2 regions of the Streptomyces sp. NPDC056373 genome follow, and region 2 is predicted to be linked to the other one. Evidence: riboswitches for the same ligand, from Rfam matches in the RefSeq annotation. Region 2 holds a riboswitch; the other holds the start of a gene.
The links. A riboswitch is a leader RNA that binds a small molecule or an ion and turns the genes downstream of it on or off. The one in region 2 is predicted to bind S-adenosylmethionine.
Positions count from the first base shown of each region.

Region 1 (3,184 bases), on a different contig from region 2:
AGGCGGTCCGCGCCGAGCATGCCGCGCAGCACCTGCCCGGCCACGTCGTCCGGCAGCATCCGGAAGTACTCCGGCGGCGCCCACGGCGTGTGCGAGAAGTGCCCGATGCGCAGGTCGGGCCGCAGCTCGCGGAGCATGCCCGGCACCAGCGTCAGGTGGTAGTCCTGCACCACGACCGCCGCGCCCTGCCCGGCCTCCTCGGCCAGCGCCTCCGCGAACGCCCGGTTGTACGCCTCGTAGGACGCCCACTGGCGCCGGAACTCCGCGTCGAAGACCGGCTCCAGCGGTGTCTGGTAGAGCATGTGGTGCACGAACCACAGGACCGAGTTGGCGATGCCGTTGTACGCGTCGGCGTGCACGTCGGCCGGGATGTCCAGCATCCGCACGCCGCCCTCGCCGACGCCGCGCCGCACCGCCTCCCGGTCGCCGTCGGACAGCGCCGAGCAGACCCACAGCGCGTCCGCGCCGGAGCCGATCGCCGAGAGCCCGGAGACCAGCCCGCCGCCGCCCCGTTTGGCCTCCAGCGAACCGTCCTCGCCCACCGTGTACGAGACGGGACCCCGGTTGGAGGCCACCAGCACCTGCGCAGCACCGTTCGTCGAAGCCATAAGCCTCAACCTAGCCCGGCCCCCGAACGCTCAAACGTGCGGATCTGCCGCGCCCGGCCGAAAACGGCCCCGGTCAGGCCGCTCTCCGCTCCTGGTACTCGGCGATCTCCACCATCGGCGGACGCTCCTCGGTGTCCACGGAGTACGTCCGCGGCTCGAAGCCGTCCGTGCCCCGCTCGAACTGCGTCAGGGACGGCCGGATCAGATGCCCGCGCGCCAGCCGCAGCTGGGCCGTGCGGTAGATCGCGGCGGCCATCCGGCCCAGCGCCTGCCCGTCCTGGTGCCGGTGCTTGCGCACCCCCACGTCCACCTGGGCGAGGGCGTCCAGGCCCACCAGGTGCAGGGCGTCCACCAGCATGCCCAGCTCCACGCCGTACCCGACCGGGAACGGCAGCTGCTCCAGCAGCGAGCGGCGGGCCGCGTACTCGCCGCCGAGCGGCTGCACGAAGCCCGCCAGCTGCGGCCAGTGCATGTTGAGCAGCGGGCGCGCCATCAGCTCGGTGACCCGGCCGCCCTGCCCGGCCGCGCCGGCCAGCGGCCGGTCGTACATGGCCTTCACCAGGTCCACGTCCGGGTCCGTGAGCAGCGGGCCCACGATCCCCGTGACGAAGTCGGACGAGAAGTCCTTCAGGTCCGCGTCGACGAAGCAGACGATGTCCCCGCGGGTGACGAGCAGCGAACGCCACAGCACCTCGCCCTTGCCGGGCACGGCGGGCAGGCGCGGGAGTATCCGGTCCCGGTGCACCACCCGCGCGCCCGCGGCGGCGGCCACCTCGGACGTACGGTCGGTCGACCCCGAGTCGACGACGACGAGCTCGTCGACGAGAGGGACCTGCCGCATCAGGTCGTGACGGATGACGGCGGCGATGTCCCCGACCGTCTCCTCCTCGTTGAGCGCGGGCAGCACGACACTGACCGTCCGGCCCGTGCGCTGCTTCGCGGCGAGAATCTGATGGAGCGGGCGGTCGTTCGCGGACCAGGAACGGGCGCTCAGCCAGCGCTCGACTTCTTCCAGCACCGTGGCGGCTCCTTTGCGTGTTCTCTGCGGGACGGACTGCCCGCCGCGGTAGCGGCTGACGGGTACAGTCATCTCGCGGTTCGGACGACTGTCTCAACTGTCCTGGTCGTCGGTTACAGTCTTGAACAAGGCGGATGACCATCGCATGTCCGGGGTCACCCGCCGCCTACAACCACATACAGCTCATCCAGAGGGGCAGAGGGAAACGGCCCGATGAAGCCCCGGCAACCCTCCAGTCGGTACTCGTAGGTCACTGGCGACCACATGCGCGAGGCTCCCGGCTCGGGAAGGTGCCAAATCCGTCTCACGGCGAGATGCGTCGTGAGGAAGATGAGGAGAAAGGGCCTCGCCTCACATGGCTGCGCAGACTGTTGCAAGCACCACAGAATCCACCGTAGACCTCGGCCCCGCCGCCGCGCTCAGCTGCCGCGAGTGCGGCCACCGTGTGCCTCTCGGCCCGGTCTTCGCGTGCGAGGAGTGTTTCGGTCCGCTGGAGATCGCCTACGACTTCTCCGCCTACGACACCGAAGAGCTCCGCAAGCGCATCGAAGCGGGCCCCGCGAACATCTGGCGCTACGCCCCGCTGCTGCCCGTCCCGGCCGACGTGGCGGACAAGCCGAACATCAACCCGGGGTGGACCGCGCTGGTCAAGGCCGACAACCTCGCGCGCGAGCTGGGTGTCGACGCCGGCAAGCTGTTCGTGAAGGACGACTCCGGCAACCCGACGCACTCCTTCAAGGACCGCGTCGTCGCCCAGGCCCTGGAGGCCGCCCGCGCCTTCGGCTTCACCACGCTCTCCTGCTCCTCCACCGGCAACCTCGCCGGTGCGGTGGGTGCCGCGGCGGCCCGCGCCGGCTTCCGCTCGTGCGTGTTCATCCCGCACGACCTGGAGCAGGGCAAGGTCGTCATGGCCGCGATCTACGGCGGCGAGCTCGTCGGCATCGAGGGCAACTACGACGACGTGAACCGTTTCTGCTCCGAGCTGATCGGCGACCCGGCCGGTGAGGGCTGGGGCTTCGTCAACGTCAACCTGCGGCCGTACTACGCCGAGGGTTCCAAGACCCTGGCGTACGAGATCTGCGAGCAGCTCGGCTGGCAGCTCCCGGACCAGCTGGTCGTCCCGATCGCCTCCGGCTCGCAGCTCACGAAGATCGACAAGGGGCTCCAGGAGCTGATCAAGCTCGGGCTCGTCGAGGACAAGCCGTACAAGATCTTCGGTGCGCAGGCGCTCGGGTGCTCGCCGGTGTCGACGGCGTTCAAGGCCGGGCACGACGTGGTGCGGCCGCAGAAGCCGGACACCATCGCCAAGTCCCTCGCGATCGGCAACCCGGCGGACGGGCCGTACGTGCTGGACATCGCGCGGCGGACGGGTGGTGCGGTGGAGGACGTGACGGACGAGCAGGTCGTCGAGGCGATCAAGTTGCTCGCGCGGACCGAGGGTGTGTTCGCGGAGACCGCGGGTGGGGTGACGGTGGGTGTGACGAAGAAGCTGATCGAGAGCGGGGCCCTCGACCCCACCAAGACCACCGTCGTGCTCAACACCGGAGACGGCCTCAAG
Region 1 covers NZ_JBHJPX010000017.1:156,200-159,383, forward strand. The annotation lists gene ACFCXS_RS31900 (trehalose-6-phosphate synthase) at 1-608, opposite strand, end outside; gene ACFCXS_RS31905 (glucosyl-3-phosphoglycerate synthase) at 682-1,626, opposite strand; SAM riboswitch class I at 1,807-1,963, shown strand; gene thrC (threonine synthase) at 1,982-3,184, shown strand, end outside.
Region 1: it holds a riboswitch for S-adenosylmethionine, as region 2 does, so the genes downstream of both, thrC (threonine synthase) here and ACFCXS_RS13550 (aminotransferase class V-fold PLP-dependent enzyme) in region 2, are expected to answer to the same signal.

Region 2 (3,184 bases):
CGGCCCCACTAGAGTGAAGGCCGCCCCTGCTCCGGCCCCCGAGGGAGAGAACCAGCCGTGATCACCGCGATCGTCCTCATCAAGACCAGCGTGGACCGGATCCCCGAGATCGCCGAGTCGATCGCGGCGCTGGACAGCGTCAGCGAGGTCTTCTCCGTCACCGGCACCTACGACCTGATCGCGATGGTCCGGGTCAGGGAGCACGAGGACCTGGCGGAGGTCATCCCGGGCCGGATCAGCAAGATCCCCGGGGTGGAGGGAACCGACACGCACGTGGCCTTCCGCACGTACTCCCAGCACGACCTGGAGGCGGCGTTCTCGATCGGGCTCGACAACTAGTCCGCCCCCCGTCGGTCCCTCGGGCGACCCGCTCAGGCGGAGGTGTCCGGCACGCAGCGGCCGTCCTGCGTGCGGTAGCTCCACTTGGCGCCGTCCGTCACGAGCTCCCTGACCGCCCGCACGAACCGCTCCACGTGCTCGTCCGGCGTGCCGGCGCCGAAGCTGACCCTGATGGCGTTGAGCGACTTCTCCCCGGGCGCGGCCTCGGGCGACCCGCACTCGCCCTGCGCCTGCGGGTCACTGCCGAGCAGCGTGCGCAGCAGCGGGTGGGCGCAGAACAGCCCGTCCCGTACGCCGATGCCGTACTCGGCGGACAGGGCGGCGGCGAAGTGGGAGCTGTTCCAGCCCTCGACGACGAAGGAGAGCACGCCCACGCGCGGCGCGTCGTCCCCGAAGAGGGACAGGAACCGCACCTGGGGGACGTCGGCGAGACCGTCGCGCACCGTGCGGACCAGGTGCTGCTCCCGGGCGACGAGGGTGTCGAAGCCCGCCTCGCCCAGTGCCCTGCAGGCCGAGGCGAGGGCGTAGGCGCCGATGACGTTGGGCGAGCCGGCCTCGTGGCGGGCGGCGCTGTCGTGCCACTCCACGTCCACTCCCCCGTCCTCGCGCCGGCTGACGTTGCGGCTGGCGCCGCCGCCCGCGAGGTACGGCCGGGCCGCGCGCAGCCAGTCGGCCCGGCCGGCCAGGACGCCCGAGCCGAAGGGCGCGTACAGCTTGTGCCCGGAGAGGGCGACCCAGTCGACGTCGAGGTCCGCGACGGACACGGGGTGGTGGGGGGCCAGCTGGGCGGCGTCCAGCACGATCCGCGCACCGTGGGCGTGCGCGGCGGCCGCGAGCTCCCGCACGGGCCACAGCTCGCCGGTGACGTTGGAGGCGCCGGTGACGCAGACGAGGGCCGGGCCGTGGGGGTCCCGGTCGGCGAGGGCGCGCTCCAGGGTCTCGACGGCCTGCCGGGGGGTGCGCGGGGCGTCGAGGTAGGTGACCCGGGTGTCCTGCCAGGGCAGCAGGGAGGCGTGGTGCTCGGTCTCGAAGACGAAGACCTGGCAGTCGGCGGGGAGGGCGGCGGCGAGGAGGTTGAGGGAGTCGGTGGTGGACCGGGTGAACACGACCTGGTCGTCCTCGCGGCAGTCGAGGAACTCCGCGACGGTCCGGCGGGCGTTCTCGAACAGGTCGGTGGAGAGCTGGGACAGGTACCCGGCACCGCGGTGCACGCTGCCGTAGTACGGCGCGTAGGCGGCGACGTCGTCCCAGACCCGCTGGAGCGCCGGGGCGCTGGCGGCGTAGTCGAGCGCGGCGTAGGTGACTTCACCACCGGTCACGAGCGGAACGGTGACGTCTCGCCCCAGAACGGGCAGCGGGGCACAAACAGACTGGGCGGCGGCAAGGGTGGAGACAGACATGACGGAACTCCCGTGAAGGCAGGTGGAATCCGCCCGCGAGCGCGTCCGGCTCAAGCGGGGGTGAAGGAAAGGGGATGCGGAGGCGGGGCTCTGCGGCCCTATCGCATTCGCTGGTTCACGGAAGACTCCTCGTCACGCGCTTGCCACAGACCTCGCTGCCTGCGGCCCGGTCTTCACCCGGGGCACCCCGCCACGGACGGAGGGTTGCCGGACAGTCGGCCGGGGCCTCATGACTGTCACTCATGACCTGTTCAGGAACGTACGCGAAAAGATCGGCGCCCCGCAACCCGAGTCCGGATCGCGGGACGCCGGTCCCTTCGCCTACGGGGTCCGCTACGCGTTGCTCGCGGCCACCCAGCGCTCCAGCGTGCGCTTCGCCGCCCCGGAGTCGATCGACTCGGCCGCCTTGGCCATCCCGGCGGCGATCTGCTCGGCCAGGGGCGCGGTGGTGGGCTCCAGGGCCACCAGCGCCGCCGCCGAGTTCAGCAGGACCGCCTCGCGGACCGGGCCCGTCTCGCCGTCCAGCAGCCGCCGGGCGACCTCGGCGTTGTAGGAGGCGTCCGCGCCGCGCAGCGCCTCCACGGGGACCAGTGAGAGGCCCACGTCACGCGGGTCGAAGGCCTCCTCGGTGACCGTGCCGTTCCGGACGGTCCACACCCGGGAGGTGGCCGTGGTGGTCAGCTCGTCGAGGCCGTCGTCGCCCCGGAAGACCAGGGAGGAGTTACCGCGCTCGGCGAAGACGCCCGCGACGATCGGCGCCATACGGGGGTCCGCCACGCCGACGGCCTGGGCGCGGACCCGGGCCGGGTTGGTGAGCGGGCCGAGGGCGTTGAACACCGTGCGGATGCCCAACTGGCCGCGGGCGGCGCCCGCGTGGCGCAGCGCCGGGTGGAACTTCACCGCGAAGCAGAAGGTGATCCCGGCCTCCTCGGCGACCTCCGTCACCCGGTGCAGCGGCAGCTCCAGATTGACGCCGAGCTTCTCCAGCACGTCGGAGGCCCCGGACGCCGAGGACGCGGCGCGGTTGCCGTGCTTGACGACCTTCGCGCCGGTGCCGGCGACGACGATGGAGGACATCGTGGAGATGTTGACCGTCTTGGCGCCGTCACCGCCGGTGCCGACGATGTCGACCGTCGCCCCGGGCACCTCGATCACGTTGGCGTGCTCGTACATCGTGCGGACGAGGCCGTTGATCTCCTCGACGGTCTCGCCCTTGGCGCGCAGAGCCACGACGAACCCGGCGATCTGCGCCTCGGTCGCCTCGCCGCGCATGATCCGGTCCATCGCCCAGGCGGTGTCGTCCGCGCTCAGGTGCCTGCCGTCCAGCAGGCCGTTCAGCAGCAGGGGCCAGGAGCGGCCCGCCGCGGTGTCGCCTCCAGCGGGGGTCACAGCGCTCATAAGCCGCTCCAGGGTCAGGCGTCCCGCTCTACGGGACGAGAGTCTCA
Region 2 covers NZ_JBHJPX010000005.1:462,403-465,586, forward strand. The annotation lists gene ACFCXS_RS13540 (rhomboid family intramembrane serine protease) at 1-61, shown strand, start outside; gene ACFCXS_RS13545 (Lrp/AsnC family transcriptional regulator) at 58-339, shown strand; gene ACFCXS_RS13550 (aminotransferase class V-fold PLP-dependent enzyme) at 372-1,739, opposite strand; SAM riboswitch class IV at 1,871-1,987, opposite strand; gene trpD (anthranilate phosphoribosyltransferase) at 2,073-3,137, opposite strand.